DNA from 4 places in the Exiguobacterium sp. HSB13 genome. Region 3 is predicted to be linked to each of the others. Evidence: riboswitches for the same ligand, from Rfam matches in the RefSeq annotation. Region 3 holds a riboswitch; each other region holds the start of a gene.
The links. A riboswitch is a leader RNA that binds a small molecule or an ion and turns the genes downstream of it on or off. The one in region 3 is predicted to bind S-adenosylmethionine.

Region 1: linked by a shared signal. The riboswitch ahead of mtnK (S-methyl-5-thioribose kinase) and the one ahead of ACZGCQ_RS10455 (methionine ABC transporter ATP-binding protein) in region 3 are both predicted to bind S-adenosylmethionine.
Region 2: linked by a shared signal. The riboswitch ahead of ACZGCQ_RS11365 (methionine ABC transporter ATP-binding protein) and the one ahead of ACZGCQ_RS10455 (methionine ABC transporter ATP-binding protein) in region 3 are both predicted to bind S-adenosylmethionine.
Region 4: linked by a shared signal. The riboswitch ahead of metK (methionine adenosyltransferase) and the one ahead of ACZGCQ_RS10455 (methionine ABC transporter ATP-binding protein) in region 3 are both predicted to bind S-adenosylmethionine.

The regions. Positions count from the first base shown of each region.
Region 1 is NZ_JBUZOM010000002.1:320,444-324,656, reverse strand. Features, by position in the region: gene ACZGCQ_RS13410 (sugar ABC transporter substrate-binding protein) at 1-387, opposite strand, end outside; gene mtnA (S-methyl-5-thioribose-1-phosphate isomerase) at 399-1,448, opposite strand; gene mtnK (S-methyl-5-thioribose kinase) at 1,445-2,611, opposite strand; SAM riboswitch class I at 2,691-2,794, opposite strand; SAM riboswitch class I at 3,000-3,102, shown strand; gene ACZGCQ_RS13395 (2,3-diketo-5-methylthiopentyl-1-phosphate enolase) at 3,173-4,213, shown strand, end outside.
Region 2 is NZ_JBUZOM010000001.1:2,181,981-2,186,193, forward strand. Features, by position in the region: gene ACZGCQ_RS11355 (MetQ/NlpA family ABC transporter substrate-binding protein) at 1-119, opposite strand, end outside; gene ACZGCQ_RS11360 (methionine ABC transporter permease) at 139-789, opposite strand; gene ACZGCQ_RS11365 (methionine ABC transporter ATP-binding protein) at 779-1,807, opposite strand; SAM riboswitch class I at 1,894-1,997, opposite strand; SAM riboswitch class I at 2,247-2,348, shown strand; gene ACZGCQ_RS11370 (alpha/beta hydrolase) at 2,416-3,174, shown strand; gene ACZGCQ_RS11375 (thymidine kinase) at 3,257-3,871, opposite strand; gene ACZGCQ_RS11380 (DedA family protein) at 4,055-4,213, shown strand, end outside.
Region 3 is NZ_JBUZOM010000001.1:1,979,546-1,983,758, forward strand. Features, by position in the region: gene ACZGCQ_RS10445 (glycoside hydrolase family 13 protein) at 1-403, opposite strand, end outside; gene ACZGCQ_RS10450 (aminotransferase class I/II-fold pyridoxal phosphate-dependent enzyme) at 552-1,739, shown strand; SAM riboswitch class I at 1,802-1,907, shown strand; gene ACZGCQ_RS10455 (methionine ABC transporter ATP-binding protein) at 1,993-3,006, shown strand; gene ACZGCQ_RS10460 (methionine ABC transporter permease) at 2,996-3,661, shown strand; gene ACZGCQ_RS10465 (MetQ/NlpA family ABC transporter substrate-binding protein) at 3,689-4,213, shown strand, end outside.
Region 4 is NZ_JBUZOM010000001.1:1,714,166-1,718,378, reverse strand. Features, by position in the region: gene pckA (phosphoenolpyruvate carboxykinase (ATP)) at 1-1,245, opposite strand, end outside; SAM riboswitch class I at 1,480-1,606, shown strand; gene metK (methionine adenosyltransferase) at 1,735-2,943, shown strand; gene ACZGCQ_RS09110 (GNAT family N-acetyltransferase) at 3,082-3,570, shown strand; gene ACZGCQ_RS09105 (alpha/beta hydrolase) at 3,649-4,213, shown strand, end outside.

The DNA of each region.
Region 1 (4,213 bases), on a different contig from region 3:
GACCGTATCGAACGTCACGACCTTCAGCCCTTTGTCGACCGCTGGTTTGATCATGTCATAGGCGTAGTCTTCCTTACCATGCGAGATGATGAGCCCATCATAATCTTGCTGAATCGCTTGCGCGACAAGCTCCTTGAACTTGACGTCGTTACCTTCCGAAATGAACGTGCTGACTTTAAAGCCAAGCGCTTCGCCTTCACTTCGTGCGCCATCAAGGAATTGTTTCGTATGGTCGTCCGATGCCAGGTTGCGGATGACAGCGATCTTGACGTCCGATTGAACCCCTTTTGGTACATCCTTGACGACTTTTGTCGTCGTGGCTTCTCCATTCGCACAAGCCGCTAGTAACAGTGCCGGTGCTAGGACTGCGTAAGCTAGTTTTTTCATGACATATCTCCTTATCCGAGGGGTTGAAGCCCTGTTAATTGTTCAATCGTTTCTTCATTCGGTTGAGTGATGACACCAAGTTCGGTGATGATGCCTGTGATTAAGGTGTGTGGTGTGACATCAAACGCCGGGTTGAAGACGGCGACTCCCGCTGGTGCTGTCGCGACACCTTGGACAGTCGTCACTTCTTGCGGATCACGCTCTTCGATTTCGATCGCGTCTCCGGAAACGAGCGAGAAGTCGAACGTCGAGAGCGGTGCTGCGACGTAAAACGGAATACCAAAAGCTTGAGCGAGCAATGCCAATTGGAACGTCCCGATCTTATTCGCGGTATCTCCGTTTCGTGTAATCCGGTCGGCACCGACGATGATCGCATCGATCTGTTTTTCTTTCAGCGTATGGGCGACCATGTTGTCCGTAATTAACGTGACATCGATGCCGGCACGTTGTAGCTCCCATGTCGTCAATCGTGCTCCCTGCAGTAACGGTCGCGTCTCACTCGCAAAAACAGATAATTCGATGCCACGTTCTTTTGCGATGTAGAACGGCGCAAGTGCCGTTCCATAAGCAGCGGTCGCAATCGACCCAGCATTACAAATCGTTAGGATCCGGTCGCCTGACTGGAACAATTCCAGTGCATGAATCCCGATTTGACGTGACGTCTGCGCATCCTGGTCGTATAAGGCGACCGTCCGTTTTTCCAACCGTTCACGGATCTCTTCTACCGACGTTCCGTCTTGAATGATTGGATTCAATTGATCGAGGACATTTCGTAAGTTGACGGCCGTCGGTCGTGTCGCGAGTAACGTCGCTGATGTCTCAAGCAAAGCTTGCTTATAGATCGACAGTTCTGCTTCAAACCGGTACGCTTCCTGAACGAGTACGAATCCACCGAATAGGCTGATCGCAGGTGCGCCCCGGACACGCAATTGTTTGATTGCCTCAACTGCTTGCGCAAGATCAGTAATGACTTCATAGTGTTCTTCCTGCGGTAGACGTGTCTGATCAAGAATCGTCAAGACACGGTCTTCGTAACGGATACTTTGAACAAATGCACTCATCGGCTTAACTCCTCCGTTACGTCAAAGTTTCGTAAATCATCAAATGTCCGGCATTCTGTCCGACGTTTGATTAACGCTGCTCCTAGACGGAGGGCGTGACGTTTTCGCTCTAAGCGTTCCGTCGTTGAATCGATTGATTCTAAATCAGCGACTGGTGCGAGACCGATCGTCCGCCGAATCAATTCGCAACCGGCGAATCCAAGGGCATCCTGTAAGATCGTACTCAGTACATCATCAACAAGTCCCGATGCCTGGAATGGTTCGACGGCTTCCCGTTCCCATAAGGCACGGAACGTTGAAGCAAACGTCAGCCAGAACGTATCGATGTCCTTGATTCTTGCGTCACGTCGTGTAGGGTAATCTGGATATGCCGCGAAGAAAAGATGGGCGATGAATTGCCCGACATCGAATCCGAATGGACCATAGAAGGCGAATTCTGGATCGATGACTTTCGTTTCCGTCGCCGAAGCGAAGATGCTTCCTGTATGTAGATCGCCGTGTAGCAACGCATCCCCTTTCGTGATGAAGAGCGCTTCGAGTTTTGCGACTTCGCGTTTTAACTCATCGTCTGCCCAAAGACGTGCCACTTCTTCCTCCAGTCCGGCTTCAATCTCGTTCGTCTCCGCGTCATGAAACGGATCTGTGAAGATCAGTTTTTCTGTGATATCGCACAAATCTGGATTGTAGTACGTTCGGGCAACACGTTTCTTTTCAACCGGACCAAGCGCAAAGTCCGATGTATGGAATAAAGTCCGAGCGAGATAAGAACCGATATGTTCCGCAAGCAACGGATACTGTTCACCCGCGAGCAGTCCAGTCCGAACGATCGTCAGATGTGAAAGATCTTCCATGACCGTATACGCCTCTTCGTGACTAGCATGAAAAACACGTGGTACGAACGGCACGGCATGCCGGGCGAATTCACGGAGTGCGGATTGCTCAATCCACGCCCGCTCAAGCGATAACGGCCAGCTCTCACCGACGACTTTTGCGTACGGGAGTGCTTGTTTTAGAATCAATCGATGTTCACCTTCTCGAATTCGGAAGACGAGGTTAAGGTTCCCATCGCCAATCTCTTCTGCTTCGACGGCTCCGTCGCCGATCAGTCCTAATGAGCGGACCCGTTCAATCGCGTCCTGTTCTGTGAATGCTTTGTATGTCATCTCAGTTTCCCCCTAATGTAATACACGAAAAAGCGCCTCTTTTCGTCATCGAAAAGAGGCGCAGGAAAGTCACTGCGTCCTCTTATCTCTCAGACGAAACGTCTGTTGGATGTAGCACCGTGCCTAGTGGTCGGTTGCTGCGGCGTCATCGGGCCAATTCCCTCTGCCAACTCGCGATAAGAGTCGTATGTAGTTGTCGTGTGTGATATTGATTTGAATCTTACGCAATCGACTTCCTCGCTGTCAAATCGAAATCAAGCAGAAATCGATATCGTTTTCATGCCATCTATAGAAAGAGTATTTTCAAAAAAATAAATTTTCTAAAAATAGTTTGACAAGTGACGATTCTCATGTAAAAATTGCAATTAGATTTCACAATTTCATCCAATTCTTATCAAGAGCAGACGGAGGGACAAGCCCTACGATGTCGCAGCAACCGACCTTTTGGCACGGTGCTAATTCTTGCAGCTACTAAAGCTGACAGATAAGAGTCCACGTTCGAATCATTCATGGTCTCTTGTCGCTGACGAGAGACCATTTTTTTGTTGAAGGAGGAAAGACATGGGTTATATCACTGCTACTTATCAATTGACTGCCCGCAATCGACTCGAGCAACGCGCTGAACAACTCGCGCTTGGTTTGACGGTCGGTTCTTGGACGGAACTGAATCATCTCGAGCAACAACAACTCGCCTCGTTCAAAGGGGAGGTCGTACATACGGAAGAGCGCGATGGAAAAGGATATATCACGATTCGTTATCCGGAACATAACGTGTCGCGCGACTTTTCTGCGATTCTGACGACCGTCTTCGGGAAACTTTCACTCGACGGTGAAATCAAATTAACGGAACTTCTGTTACCGGACACGTTCACACCAGATTTTCCAGGTGCGAAGTTCGGTATCGAAGGGGTCCGTTCCTTAATCGGTGTCGAAGATCGACCGTTGTTAATGAGTATCTTCAAAGGGGTCATCGGACGCGATCTATCATTCCTTCGTGATCAACTTGAAGGACAACTCGCTGGTGGGATCGATCTTGTCAAAGATGATGAGATCCTATACGACAATCCGTTGACACCGACGATTGATCGGGCACGGATCGGACGAGAGGTCATCGATGCTCACTTCCACCAGACTGGTAAACGCGCGTTGTATGCGATCACACTTAGTGGTCCCGTCTTTACGCTCAAGGATCAGGCCAAACGGTTGATTGATGCTGGAGCGACTGCTTTCTTGTTGAATACCTTCACTTACGGACTCGACGTCTTACGTGAACTGGCACGTGATCCGGAGATCAACGTTCCGATCTTCAATCATCCGGCATATAGCGGTGCGTTGATCGCTAGCCCGAATCACGGAGTCGCAGCTCCTGTCTTACTTGGCACATTACCACGTGCTGCTGGAGCAGACTTGACGCTATTCCCGTCTCCTTACGGCAATGTCGCTTTGCCAAAGGATGTCGCTCGTGGCATCACGGTCGAAGCGACCCGTCTCGGTCAGACGAAATCGATCTTCCCGGTTCCTTCAGCCGGTATTCATCCCGGACTCGTCGCTCAACTCGTACAGGACTTCGGTATCGATTCCGTCATCAACGCCGGCGGCGGA
Region 2 (4,213 bases), 200 kb from region 3:
ACTTGGGTATCCGAACCGCTGACACCGAGTTTGATCGTCTTTTCGTCTTCTCCTGATGCTGCGCACCCGGCAAATAAAATCGTCGTTAGTGTTGCTCCAATTGCTACTGCTTTTTTCATGGCTGAATCGCTCCCTTGATTAATGTCTTCTGATTTTTCGTGCGACGATATTGCCTGTCGTCTGTAAGCCTTGAACTAAGATGACGAGAATCCCGACCGTGATGATCATGACTTTCGTGTCGAATCGTTGATAACCATAGGTGATCGCTAAGTCACCGAGACCACCGCCTCCAATCGCACCTGCCATCGCTGACGCCCCGATCAAGCCGATCGTCGCGATTGTTAAGTTCAGGATCAGTGAACCGAGTGCTTCCGGTAGGAGGAAGCGGAAAATCGTTTGAAACGGTGTCGCACCCATCGCTTCTGCTGCTTCCAGAACACCTTTATCGACTTCGAGTAACGAGCTCTCGATCAGACGCGCCATGTACGGTGCGGCGTAAAAGACGAGCGGGACGATGGCGGCTTCGGTTCCGATCGATGTCTGGACGATCAAGCGCGTCAATGGAATGATCGCGACGAGTAAAATGATGAACGGAATCGAGCGGAAAATATTGACGATACTGTTGAAGAACGTGAACAGCGGGACGTTCTCGAGCAATGCACCTTTTCGCGTGACGACAAGTAGGATACCGAGTGGTAAGCCAATCAAAGTCGAGAATAAGAGTGAGACGGATACCATCGTCATCGTCTGCAAAAATGCCGTCCAGATATCACTGTAATTAACTAGCATGGGCAAGCACCTCCTCGACTGTCACCTGTGCCTGATCGATATAGTGTAACGCTCGTTTTACTTCAGCCGGCTCACCGATCAACTCGACGAGTAAGGTGCCGAACGGCGTATCCTGCAACTCTGTGATGCTCCCGTGCAAGATGTTGACATCGACATCGAAGCGTTTCGCGACTTGCGATAAGAGCGGCTGCCCCGTGTGATGTCCGAGAAAATGAATCTTATAGATTGGATGTGCATTTCGCGACTCGATTAACTGACGAATCGATGCTGGAATTTCGTCATGCATGACGGACCGGACGAAGTTTTTTGCCGTCTCGGTCTTTGGATTCGAAAAGACGTCGAAGACCGTTCCTGACTCAATCAACTTTCCAGCTTCAATGACGGCGACCCGGTCGCAAATCTCCCGGATGACGCCCATCTCGTGGGTGATCAAGAGAATCGTGATCCCGTACTCGGCATTGATGCGTTTTAATAACTGGAGAATATGATGCGTCGTCTGGGGATCAAGTGCTGATGTCGCTTCGTCACATAAGAGGACGGAAGGTTGCGTCGCCAGTGCCCGGGCGATGCCAACACGCTGTTTCTGTCCACCGGACAATTGATCCGGATAATGATCCGCCTTGTCCGCGAGATCAACGAATTCGAGCAACTCCGTCACCCGGCGTCGAATCTCGTCTTTCTTGACGCCTGCGAGAACGAGTGGCTTTGCGACATTCGTAAAGACTGTGTTCGCATTCAATAGATTGAAGTGCTGAAAGATCATTCCAATCCGTTGTTTTGCTTGGCGTAATTTTTTCGGAGACAGTTGCGTTAAATCTTCCCCATCGACCGTCACCGTTCCTGATGTTGGTCGTTCTAACAGATTGACACAGCGGAGCAGTGAACTTTTTCCGGCACCACTAAAGCCGATGACACCAAAGATTTCGCCTTTTTCGATCGTCAGGTCGACACCGTCGAGCGCTGCGATCGTCTGATCCTTCGTGACGTACGTTTTTTTGACTTGATGAAATGCGATCATTCCGTTTTCCCCCTTCATTCAACAAAAAAGGTCCCTTCTTGAGAAACAAGAAGAGACCTGGATCCGCACAGTGGCAGAATCCACTCCACTCATCTCTCAGACATCTGTCTGATGGAATTGGCACAGTGCTCATAATGAGTCTGTTGCCGAGGTTTCGCAGGGCCAGTCCCTCCACCTCTCTGGATAAGTATTGCGGTATGAAATTCGTATGTGTGGTGTTGCGTTGTTGCTTATGTCGTAAAACTAATTTTTACATTACGGGTCGAACCTTTAAAAGTCAACCAACTTTGCAAAAATAATCCATTTGTCGCATATCGATTGATTGACAAGTTATGGATTAGCTTAATGAACGAATCGTGATTCGTCAAGAACGATTTGACAAGTCATTTTCGAACGTGCTACCATCGTTTCAATGATTAATCCGACAATTCCAATATGATATTTATCAAGAGTGAACGAGAGACCTGGCTCTATGACTTCACGGCAACCTGCAATTTGTAAGGTGCTCCGACCAGCAAAGCGCGGCTTTGGATGATACGGTGAAAAACTCGTGGGCGTCCAAGCAGTGACGTCGACGAGTTTTTTTCATGAATGGAGGAAAAAGAGTAATGATGAACTATCCTGTATTGACTGGTGCCGAAGCGTTTTATCTTCAAGGTGGACCGATTGGTATTCTAATCTGTCATGGTTTTAACGCGACCCCACAAAGTGTCCGGGACGTCGGTGAGGCATTCGCCGCTGAAGGTTTTACCGTCTATGCCCCGCGCTTACGTGGACATGGAACAAACGTCCGCGAGTTCGAACAATCGACTGCTCGATGTTGGAAGCAAAGCCTGCAAGACGGCTATGAACGTTTACAAGAAACATGCGACCAAGTCTTCGTCATCGGTCAATCAATGGGAGCAACGCTCGCACTGTCGCTCGCCGCTGACAGGATTCCGTTTGCCGGCATCATTACGATCAATGCTGCACTCTCCGTTCCATCCTATGAAGCACTTTCGTTCGAGGACGGTCCACAGTATTTACCGGAAGGGGCACCGGACATCAAGCGGTCTGCTTTTGAAATCATCTATGATCTCGTTCCGAGCCGTTGTGCGTTCGAACTCGTCCGTCTGATGGATGAGACGAAAGGACGCCTTGGATCGATCCTTCTTCCGACATTGATTCTTTACTCAGCGACCGATCACGTTGTTCCACCGTCGAGCTCGGATTATCTGCATCAACATATCGGAACGAATGATAAACGCAGCTACTGTTTACTCAACTCGTATCACGTCGCAACCCTTGATCATGATCAGGATTTGATCGTTCGTGAGACGATCCGCTTCATCGAACGCTCAAGCCGATTCTCACAGGAAACAGGATAATAAAAAAAACAGCTATTCGTTTCCAAGTAGAAGCGAATAGCTGTGAGATCAAAGGACGACCATCATCGGCTCGTCTTTTTATTTATCTTTCTTGATGCTGCACCGATTGGAGCGGCTTCGGTTTTCCAGGCACCTCATGACAATGGCGGCACCGTGGCTCATACGACTCTGAAGCGCCGACTAGGATGATCGGATCATCGTAGTTCGCTGGTTTTCCATCAATCAACCGTTGTGTCCGGGAAGCCGGATCACCACACGAAAGACAGATGGCTTGCAGCTTCGTTACGAATTCTGCGCGCGCCAGTAATTCCGGCATCTTGCCGAATGGCTCTGCCCGGAAATCTTGATCAAGACCCGCACAAATGACACGTTTTCCGTCTTGTGCAAGTGCTTCGATGACTTGTACGATCTCATCATCAAAGAATTGAACTTCATCGATTCCAACGATTTGTGTTTCCTCCGCTACTGCTGCGTAGAGATCACGACTCGTCGCCATCGGAATCGCCACGACGGAGTTGCCGATATGAGAGACGACATGCTCTTCATGGTACCGGTCGTCGATTGCCGGCTTGAATACTTGAACGGGCAGTTTGCCGTACTGCGCCCGTCTGACACGACGAATCAACTCTTCCGATTTCCCGGAAAACATACTGCCACAAATTACTTCGATCCAGCCGTACTGATTTATTACATGCATCATCGTCCGACACCGTCCTCTAAAAATAGTCACTTTAACGAGTATAGCTCGAAACGGTATCGAGAAAAAGGGTTGACTTCCGGAAATCAAAATTCATTTTTTCTTTCCCTAGAATTTTTGTCCTTTCATTCCAACCGTCCCCTATTTCCTGTACACTGAAGAAGAAGATTCTCACGAAAGAAGGTGTCCCCGATTCATCATCTCTTACATGATATCCTGCACCAATATGGTGCCCTTGGTCTCTCCGTCCTTCTCGCAGGTGGTATCGTGGGATTGCCGGTTCCTGATGAGACCCTGCTCGTTCTGTCCGGTTTTTGGATGCATCAAGGCAATCTACCACTT
Region 3 (4,213 bases):
GCGTCTCTTTCGTGCCATCCTGCCAGATATACCAGTCTTCCTTATCGTTGATCCGCTCCCGCGACTGACGGAACCAGTCATGCTGGTCACTTGTATGGTTCACGACTAAATCGAGAATGACCTTCAATCCACGGGCATGAGCGGTCGTGATCAACTCCTGTAGATCTCCCATCGTTCCGGCTTTTTCCATGATCCCGTAATAATCGGCAATATCATAACCGTTATCGACGTCCGGCGAACGATAACATGGATTCAACCAGACGACATCGACACCTAGTGAAGCGATGTAATCAAGCTTGTCGATGACACCTCGCAAATCACCAATCCCATCCCCGTTCGAATCTTTAAAGCTACGCCAGTAGACTTGATAGACGACTGCCTCTTTCCAGTTAGCTCGCTTCATCTCCTCACTCCTCTCCCTACTCTTTATTCCCGCTCCACTTATCTGTACCTGTTTATCCGACAATTTTTTTGAATTTCGAAAAAGTTCTTTTCTTTTGACTGAATATTCGTTATCCTTGACGACAATACCACGAAGGAGGCATTCATCCATGAAACATTTCGCTCCATCCATCGCCATTGATCGGCTTCCTGCTCCCGTTTTCGCTGAGCTCGCAAACCGAATCGGTGCTGTAAAAGCTGCCGGACACGATGTCATCACACTTGGTCAAGGAACACCCGATCAAACGACGCCCGTACATATTCTCGATGCGTTAAAACAAGCCATCGACGAGCCAACGAACCTTCAATATCCACCGTTTCGTGGCCATGATTTTCTAAAACAAGCCGTCGCCAGCTTTTATGCGACTGAATTCGGCGTCACGATCGATCCGGCAACGGAAGTCGCGATTCTCCTCGGTAGTAAAGCCGGAATCGTCGCCTTACCGCAGACGATCGTCAACCCTGGAGAAGGGGTCATCGTCCCCGATCCAGGATACCCGGATTACCTGTCTGGCGCCGCACTTGCTGGCGCATTCCCGATTACGCTTCCGTTGCTCGAGAAAAACGGTTTCTTACCCGATTACGACTTACTTGATACGACGGATGTCGAGCGTGCCCGGATGTTGTTCCTCAACTACCCGAGTAATCCGACAGGCGCTACGGCGACGGCAGAAGCCTTCGAACAGACCGTTGCTTTCGCTGATGCTCATGATATCTGTGTCGTCCATGACTTAGCATACGGTGGCATCAGTTTCGATGGTCCGACGCGAAGCTTCCTGCAAACGGAAGGTGCAAAAGACGTCGGGATCGAGCTATTCTCACTCTCAAAACGCTTCAACATGTCAGGCTTCCGGATTGCCTTCGCCATCGGAAATCCGTCCGTCATCTCAAGCATCGAGACGTATCAGGAACATCTTTACGTCAGTGCCTTCACACCGATTCAACACGCTGCGACCGTCGCTCTGACGAGTGACCAGACATGTGTCCGTGAGTTAAGTAGCTTGTATGAAACACGACGTGATGCATTGTTCGCAAAACTTGATGCGATCGGTTGGAGTGGACCACGTCCGGGCGGTTCCTTCTTCGTCTGGCTTCCTGTTCCTGAAGGTTACACGTCGCAAAGCTTCACCGATCACCTGCTTGACGAAGCACACGTCGCCGTGACCCCTGGATCATTCTTCGGCGAATACGGTGAAGGCTATGTCCGGATCAGCTTGATTGCTGACGTCGAACGATTGGAAGAAGCCGTCAATCGAATCGGAACGCTTAACCTGTTCCGGACACCTGTTGCGGAATAATTCTGAAAAAACATTTGACAGATGGGAATCATTTCCGTTAAAGTAAATCCCAACAGCATAACTACTTATCGAGAGCGACCGAGGGATTAGGCCCAACGACGTCCGGCAACCACCTATCAGGAACGGTGCCACATCCTACAGAATGATTTTCATTCTGAGAGATAAGTTACGAAATCTTACACTTTCGTCGCTTTTTTCTGGTTGCTCTGCTACTAGGAAAAAGCGACTTTTTTTTGTATGAGGAGATGAGCGGATGATTGAATTCAAACACATTACAAAACGGTTCGTTCGAGACCGGACCCCGATTTTTGCATTACGGGATGTCGATTTGACGATCCAAAAAGGAGAAATCTTCGGGATCATCGGTGAGTCCGGTGCCGGTAAAAGTACATTGCTTCGCCTGATCAACGGGCTCGAGCACCCGACACAAGGAACCGTCAAGGTCGACGGTGTCTCGCTCGGCGGGATGTCAAAAGCAGATTTGCGTCAACTTCGCTTACGGACAGGAATGATCTTTCAGCATTTCCAATTGATCCAGTCGCGCAATGTTGCGGATAACATCGCTTTTGCACTCAAGGCTGCTGGCGTCAAACGAGCAGATTTCCCGGAGCGCATTCGCGAACTCGTCTCGCTCGTCGGACTTGAAGGATTTGAGACGAACTTCCCGAGTCAATTAAGCGGTGGGCAGAAACAGCGCGTCGGGATTGCCCGGGCACTCGCAAACAATCCGACCGTCTTGTTATGTGATGAAGCGACATCAGCTCTTGACCCGGTCACGACGCTTCAGATTCTTGATTTGTTAAAAGATTTGAATGAACGACTCGGATTGACGATCGTCCTCATCACGCATGAGATTGATGTCGTCAAACAGATTTGTCATCGTGTCGCCGTCATGTCGCAAGGGGAAGTCGTCGAAGTCGCCTCTACCTATGACTTGTTCAGCCAAGCCAAACATCCGGTGACGCAACATTATGTCGACACGGCGTTACAAATCGAGCTACCGGAACGCATCTTACAAGCGACACCGGGAAAAATCATCCGCTTGCAGTTCACAGGCGAGAAGACCGGCGAGAGCACGTTATCAGAAGCAATCCGCCGTTACGATATCTCGGTCAGCATCTTGCACGGCAAGGTCGACTACATTCAAGACGTCGCCTTCGGTGTCCTGATTGTCAGCTTGACGGGATCCTCCGATCAAATCGCACCTGCCCTCGACTGGCTCGCGACGGAACTTCACGCACTCGAGGTGATTCAGGATGTGGCTTGATCGTATTCAAACGATGTTACCTGAGCTCTTGAAGGCACTCGGCGAGACAGCATGGATGGTCGGAATTTCACTCGCCTTCGCATTGGTCGTCGGGATTCCGCTCGGGATTCTCTTGTTCGTCACCGACCGCGGATTATTTTTTCAAAACCTTGCCGTCCGACGTGTTCTTGATTTCGTCGTCAACATCGTCCGGTCGCTACCGTTCATCATCTTGCTAGTTGCCCTCATTCCGTTAACGAAGTTCTTGCTCGACAATACGATTGGTCCGACGGCAGCATCCGTCAGCCTCAGTGTCGCAGCGATTCCGTTTCTCGCGCGACTCGTCGAAACATCACTACGTGAGATTCCGCCCGGTTTGATTGAAGCAGCGGAAGCGTGCGGGGCGAAACCATTACGAATCATCGTCAGCGTCCTTTTACCGGAAGCACTTCCCGGCATCATTCAAGGCATCACATTAACGACGATCAGTCTGATCGGCTTCTCGGCGATGGCTGGTATCGTCGGCGGCGGTGGTGTTGGTGACCTCGCGATCCGTTTCGGTTACTATCGCTACGATAATCTCATCATGATCGTGACGATCGTCGTGCTCATCGTTATCGTTCAAAGTATTCAAGCACTTGGCAATCAACTGGCGCGAAAAACAGATAAACGCTAATCATACATACAAAGGGAGAGTGGAATCATGAAAAAACGATATGCCTTTTTAGCAACAGCCTTACTCGGTGCAGGAGTCCTCGCGGGATGTGGAGACAGCAGTGCTGATGAAAAAGACAAGACGATCAAGATTGGTGCGACGAGTGGTCCGTATAGCGACATGGTCAAACAAGCGATCCAGCCACAACTCGAAAAGAAAGGCTATAAAGTCGAAATCGTCGAGTTCAGCGATTACATCCAACCGAACATCGCCCTCGGTAGCGGAAACATCGACGCCAACTTGTTCCAACACTCGATCTATCTCAAGACGTTTTCTAAAGAAAAGAACCTCGATTTAAAAGGACTCATCACGGTCCCGACAGCACCGATGGGACTATACAGCAAGACAGCGAAGACACTCGACGACGTCAAGACCGGTGCTGAAGTCGCGACGCCGAATGATCCGACGAACCAAGCACGAGCACTGAACCTCTTGGCAGAACAAGGCTGGATTGAACTTAAGCCGGATGTCGATCCACTGACCGTTTCCGAGAAAGATATCGTCAAGAATCCG
Region 4 (4,213 bases), 270 kb from region 3:
AGTGACACCATGACGATCAATCAATTCGCCAAGCATCGTCGCATATTTTTCAGGCATTAGTGGAAGGAACGGTGAACCAAAGCATGTCGAGAACGTTGCTTCCGGTTCCGTGACACCGCGTTCTGTTCCCGCGAGTTTTGATGTATATCCTGATAGGAAGTGATACATCGCTTGTTCTTTCGTCAATTTACTGATCGGAGGCAAAACACCGTACGCATCAGCCGTCAAGAAGACGATCGTCTTCGGATGACCAGCACGTGACGGAACAGCGATGTTATCAATCGCTGTGATCGGATAAGCAGCACGCGTATTTTCCGTCAATGATGTGTCATCGTAATCAGGATGACGGGCTTCGTCGAGCATGACGTTTTCAAGGACGGTTCCGAAACGGATCGCGTCAAAGATTTGCGGTTCTTTTTCACGCGATAAGTTAACGGTCTTTGCATAACATCCACCTTCGATGTTAAAGACACCGTCGTGCGACCAACCATGTTCGTCGTCACCAATCAATTGACGGCTATCGTCTGCTGATAGGGTGGTCTTACCAGTACCGGATAGACCGAAGAACAAGGCGACGTCGCCTTCGTGTCCGACGTTTGCCGAGCAGTGCATCGAAAGGACATTTTCTTGTGGCAAGAGATAGTTCATGACGGAAAAGATTGATTTTTTGATTTCTCCCGCGTATTCCGTTCCACCGATCAAGACGATCCGGTGTTCGAACGACATCGCGATGAACGTCTCGGAGTTCGTTCCGTCAACGGCAGGATCTGCTTTGAAATGCGGCGCATAGACGACCGTGAACGGTTCGAAGGCAGCCACTTCAGGATACTCGCGTAAAAAAAGTTGTTTGGCAAACAGGTTATGCCAAGCGTATTGTGTGAGCACACGGACCGGAAGGGTGAAGTGCGTATCTGCTCCAGCAGCAGCTTCTGTGTAGTAGAGCTGATCGGCTTCGTTCATGTAACGAAGAACCTTTTGCAACAATTGTTCAAATTTGTCTCCATCCATTGGTTGGTTAACGTGACCCCAATCAATGTGAGACTCGCAGGAAGAATCACGGACGATGAACTTATCTTTTGGTGAACGACCTGTAAATTTCCCCGTTTCTACAGATAATGCGCCGTTCTCAGCAAGGACACCTTCTTCGTTTCGAATCGCATGTTCGACAAGTTCAGCAACAGATAGTTGTTTGAACACATGCTCTTTCTTGAGTAGTTCTTCGATATTCAGGACCGTCATCGGCATCCTGACCCCACCTTTCCCCTACGTTGGTTTTGGCTCACTGTATTTAGTATGACACATTTATTATATATGACATACTAAAGAGAGAGCAATCATTTTCTGGTGCTGATTTCTATTTATCTGGAAACGCTTTCAGCATTAACAGTTTAACATCTCTTTCAAAAAGTTTCGACTAGAATTTGAAACCTTGCTTGACAGAGTAGGTACAACTTTATATCATGTAATTCGTAACGGATACTCTTATTCTGAGCAGGTGGAGGGAACAAGGCCCGAAGAAACCCGGCAACCGTCCTACATTAATTCACATATTAATGAGGGAAAAGGTGCTCTCCTGAAGCGAAGTAAACACTTCGAACGATAAGAGGGTAAAGGAAGAACGCACAACCTTTCCCTGACCATTTTTTGGACTTGGAAAGGTTTTTTTCATTTTACCGTCCCACTCAACTAGGGGAAATGAGTACACCGTCAAATTCTTTTTTGGGAGGGTCATACATGACAAACCTTAATCGCCGACTTTTCACGTCGGAGTCAGTCACTGAAGGTCATCCAGATAAAATCTGTGACCAAATTTCGGATTCAATTCTTGATGCAATCCTCGCAGCGGATCCAAACGCACGTGTTGCGGCAGAAACTTCTGTCACGACAGGTCTTGTTCTCGTTGCAGGTGAGATCACGACATCAACTTACGTCGACATTCCAAAAGTCGTTCGTGAGACAATTCGTGAAATTGGCTACACACGCGCGAAATACGGTTTCGACGCGGACACGTGTGCTGTATTGACATCAATCGATGAGCAATCAGCAGACATCGCTCTTGGTGTCGACCAAGCGCTTGAAGCACGTGAAGGTAGCATGTCTGATGCAGAAATCGATGCTATCGGTGCAGGAGACCAAGGTCTCATGTTCGGTTACGCAACGAAAGAAACACCAGAACTCATGCCACTTCCAATCTCGCTTTCACACCGTCTCGCACGCCGTTTGGCAGAAGTGCGTAAAAACGGTCAACTCGACTACCTTCGTCCGGACGGAAAAACACAAGTCACGGTCGAATACAACGAGAACAACGAGCCGGTTCGTGTCGATACAATCGTCATCTCGACACAACACGCAGAAGAAGTCACGCTTGAGCAAATCCAAGCTGACTTGAAAGAACACGTCATCACACCGGTCATCCCGGCTGAATACATCGACGCAGCAACGAAATTCTTCATCAACCCAACTGGTCGTTTCGTTATCGGCGGACCACAAGGAGATGCTGGATTGACTGGTCGTAAGATCATCGTTGATACGTATGGTGGATACGCACGCCACGGCGGTGGAGCATTCTCAGGTAAAGATCCAACGAAAGTCGACCGTTCAGCTGCATACGCAGCACGTTACGTCGCGAAGAACCTCGTTGCTGCAGGTCTTGCAGACAAAGCAGAAGTTCAACTTGCGTACGCAATCGGTGTCGCGCACCCAGTATCAATCGCGGTTGATACATTCGGTACAGGAAAACTTCCTGAAGCGCAACTCGTCGAATTGGTTGCTGAAAACTTCGATCTTCGTCCGGCTGGAATCATCAACATGCTTGATCTCCGTCGTCCGATCTATCGTCAAACAGCTGCATACGGTCACTTCGGTCGTACAGATGTTGAGCTTCCATGGGAGCAAACAGATAAAGCAGCAGTTCTTGAAGAACAAGCAAAACGTTTCGCATAATCAAAAAGTCCGAGAACCCTACGCGGGTTTTCGGACTTTTTTTGTTTACGGGGAACTTTGCAGGAAACGAATGTTTTTTCTAGAAGAGGGTAAAAGTACATGAGTCGATTCGTATGAATATAAAGGGGGGTTCCGATTATGGAAATACGCGAAGCTATTCCAGCTGATGCAGGACGTATTCATGACATTGCCGTCACATCTTGGTTGGATACGTATGCAGAAATCTATTCCGAACGTTCGAAAGCGCATTTCGTGCAGGAGGCGTATCCGCAAGAAGAAGTCGTTCGTGCGATCCGGACGGCGGAAGAAGCACGGGGAGAGTATTTTTATGTCGGAATCATCGACGAGGAGATCGTCGGTTTCATTCATGCTGTTGATGTTGAGGGAACGTGGGAGATCGTTCGTCTGTACGTCTTACCGAAATATCAGCAAAATGGTATCGGGCGACGTCTGATCCGTGAACTCGAACGACAAGGAGCCGTCCCACTCGAAGTCTACGTGGAAGCACGTAACTATAAAGCACGTCAGTTCTTGACCTCATTTGGTTTTGAAGAACTGAGTGAGATGACGGAAGAAGTCTTTGGGCAAGTAGAATCTGTCATTCGTCTTCGCCATGTCGCCTCGTGAAATCCGTCTTGGGACGGTTTCGATTGCGTTTGAAATAAGGTATCGTGAAAAGGAAGTATGAAGTGAAGAGGTGAGTTTGTGGTTGAACAACCAACAGGAATCATCGTATTAGTCTATCCGTTACAACTGCGTGCCCGTCCGAGTGAAGCTTTGATTCGGGTACTCGAACGAGAGTATGAAGTATTGCTCGTCGACGCACCACGTCGCATCTCGTTTGAAGAACATGGTCAACTGTTAAAAGAAGCATTACGTGAAGCCGGGAAACGCAAGCTACCGATTCATATCGTCGCCTGTAGCATGGGCGCACTCGTCGTCAATCGTCTGTTGCAAGAATATGAATTACCGGTCGCCAGTCTGTCGTTCATTTCACCGTTGTTTGATTGGCACCCTTCAAAACAACTCGGAGGCGTCAAACAAGTCTTTGCAAGTGCGTTCGATCGTTTCCGACCTGATGCGCCACTCGGTACGTTGCCGTTTGGTCAAAGTACGGAAGATACTGTTCGTATCGGTGAACTGACCTATGCACAGTACCGGGAAATCGAAGAAGAGATCGTCGTACATGACGAGGAACGAAAAAAACTGCCACGTGTGAACTTGGCTTGTTTTTATGCACCGGACGATCAATTCGCAGACGTCAAGTTGA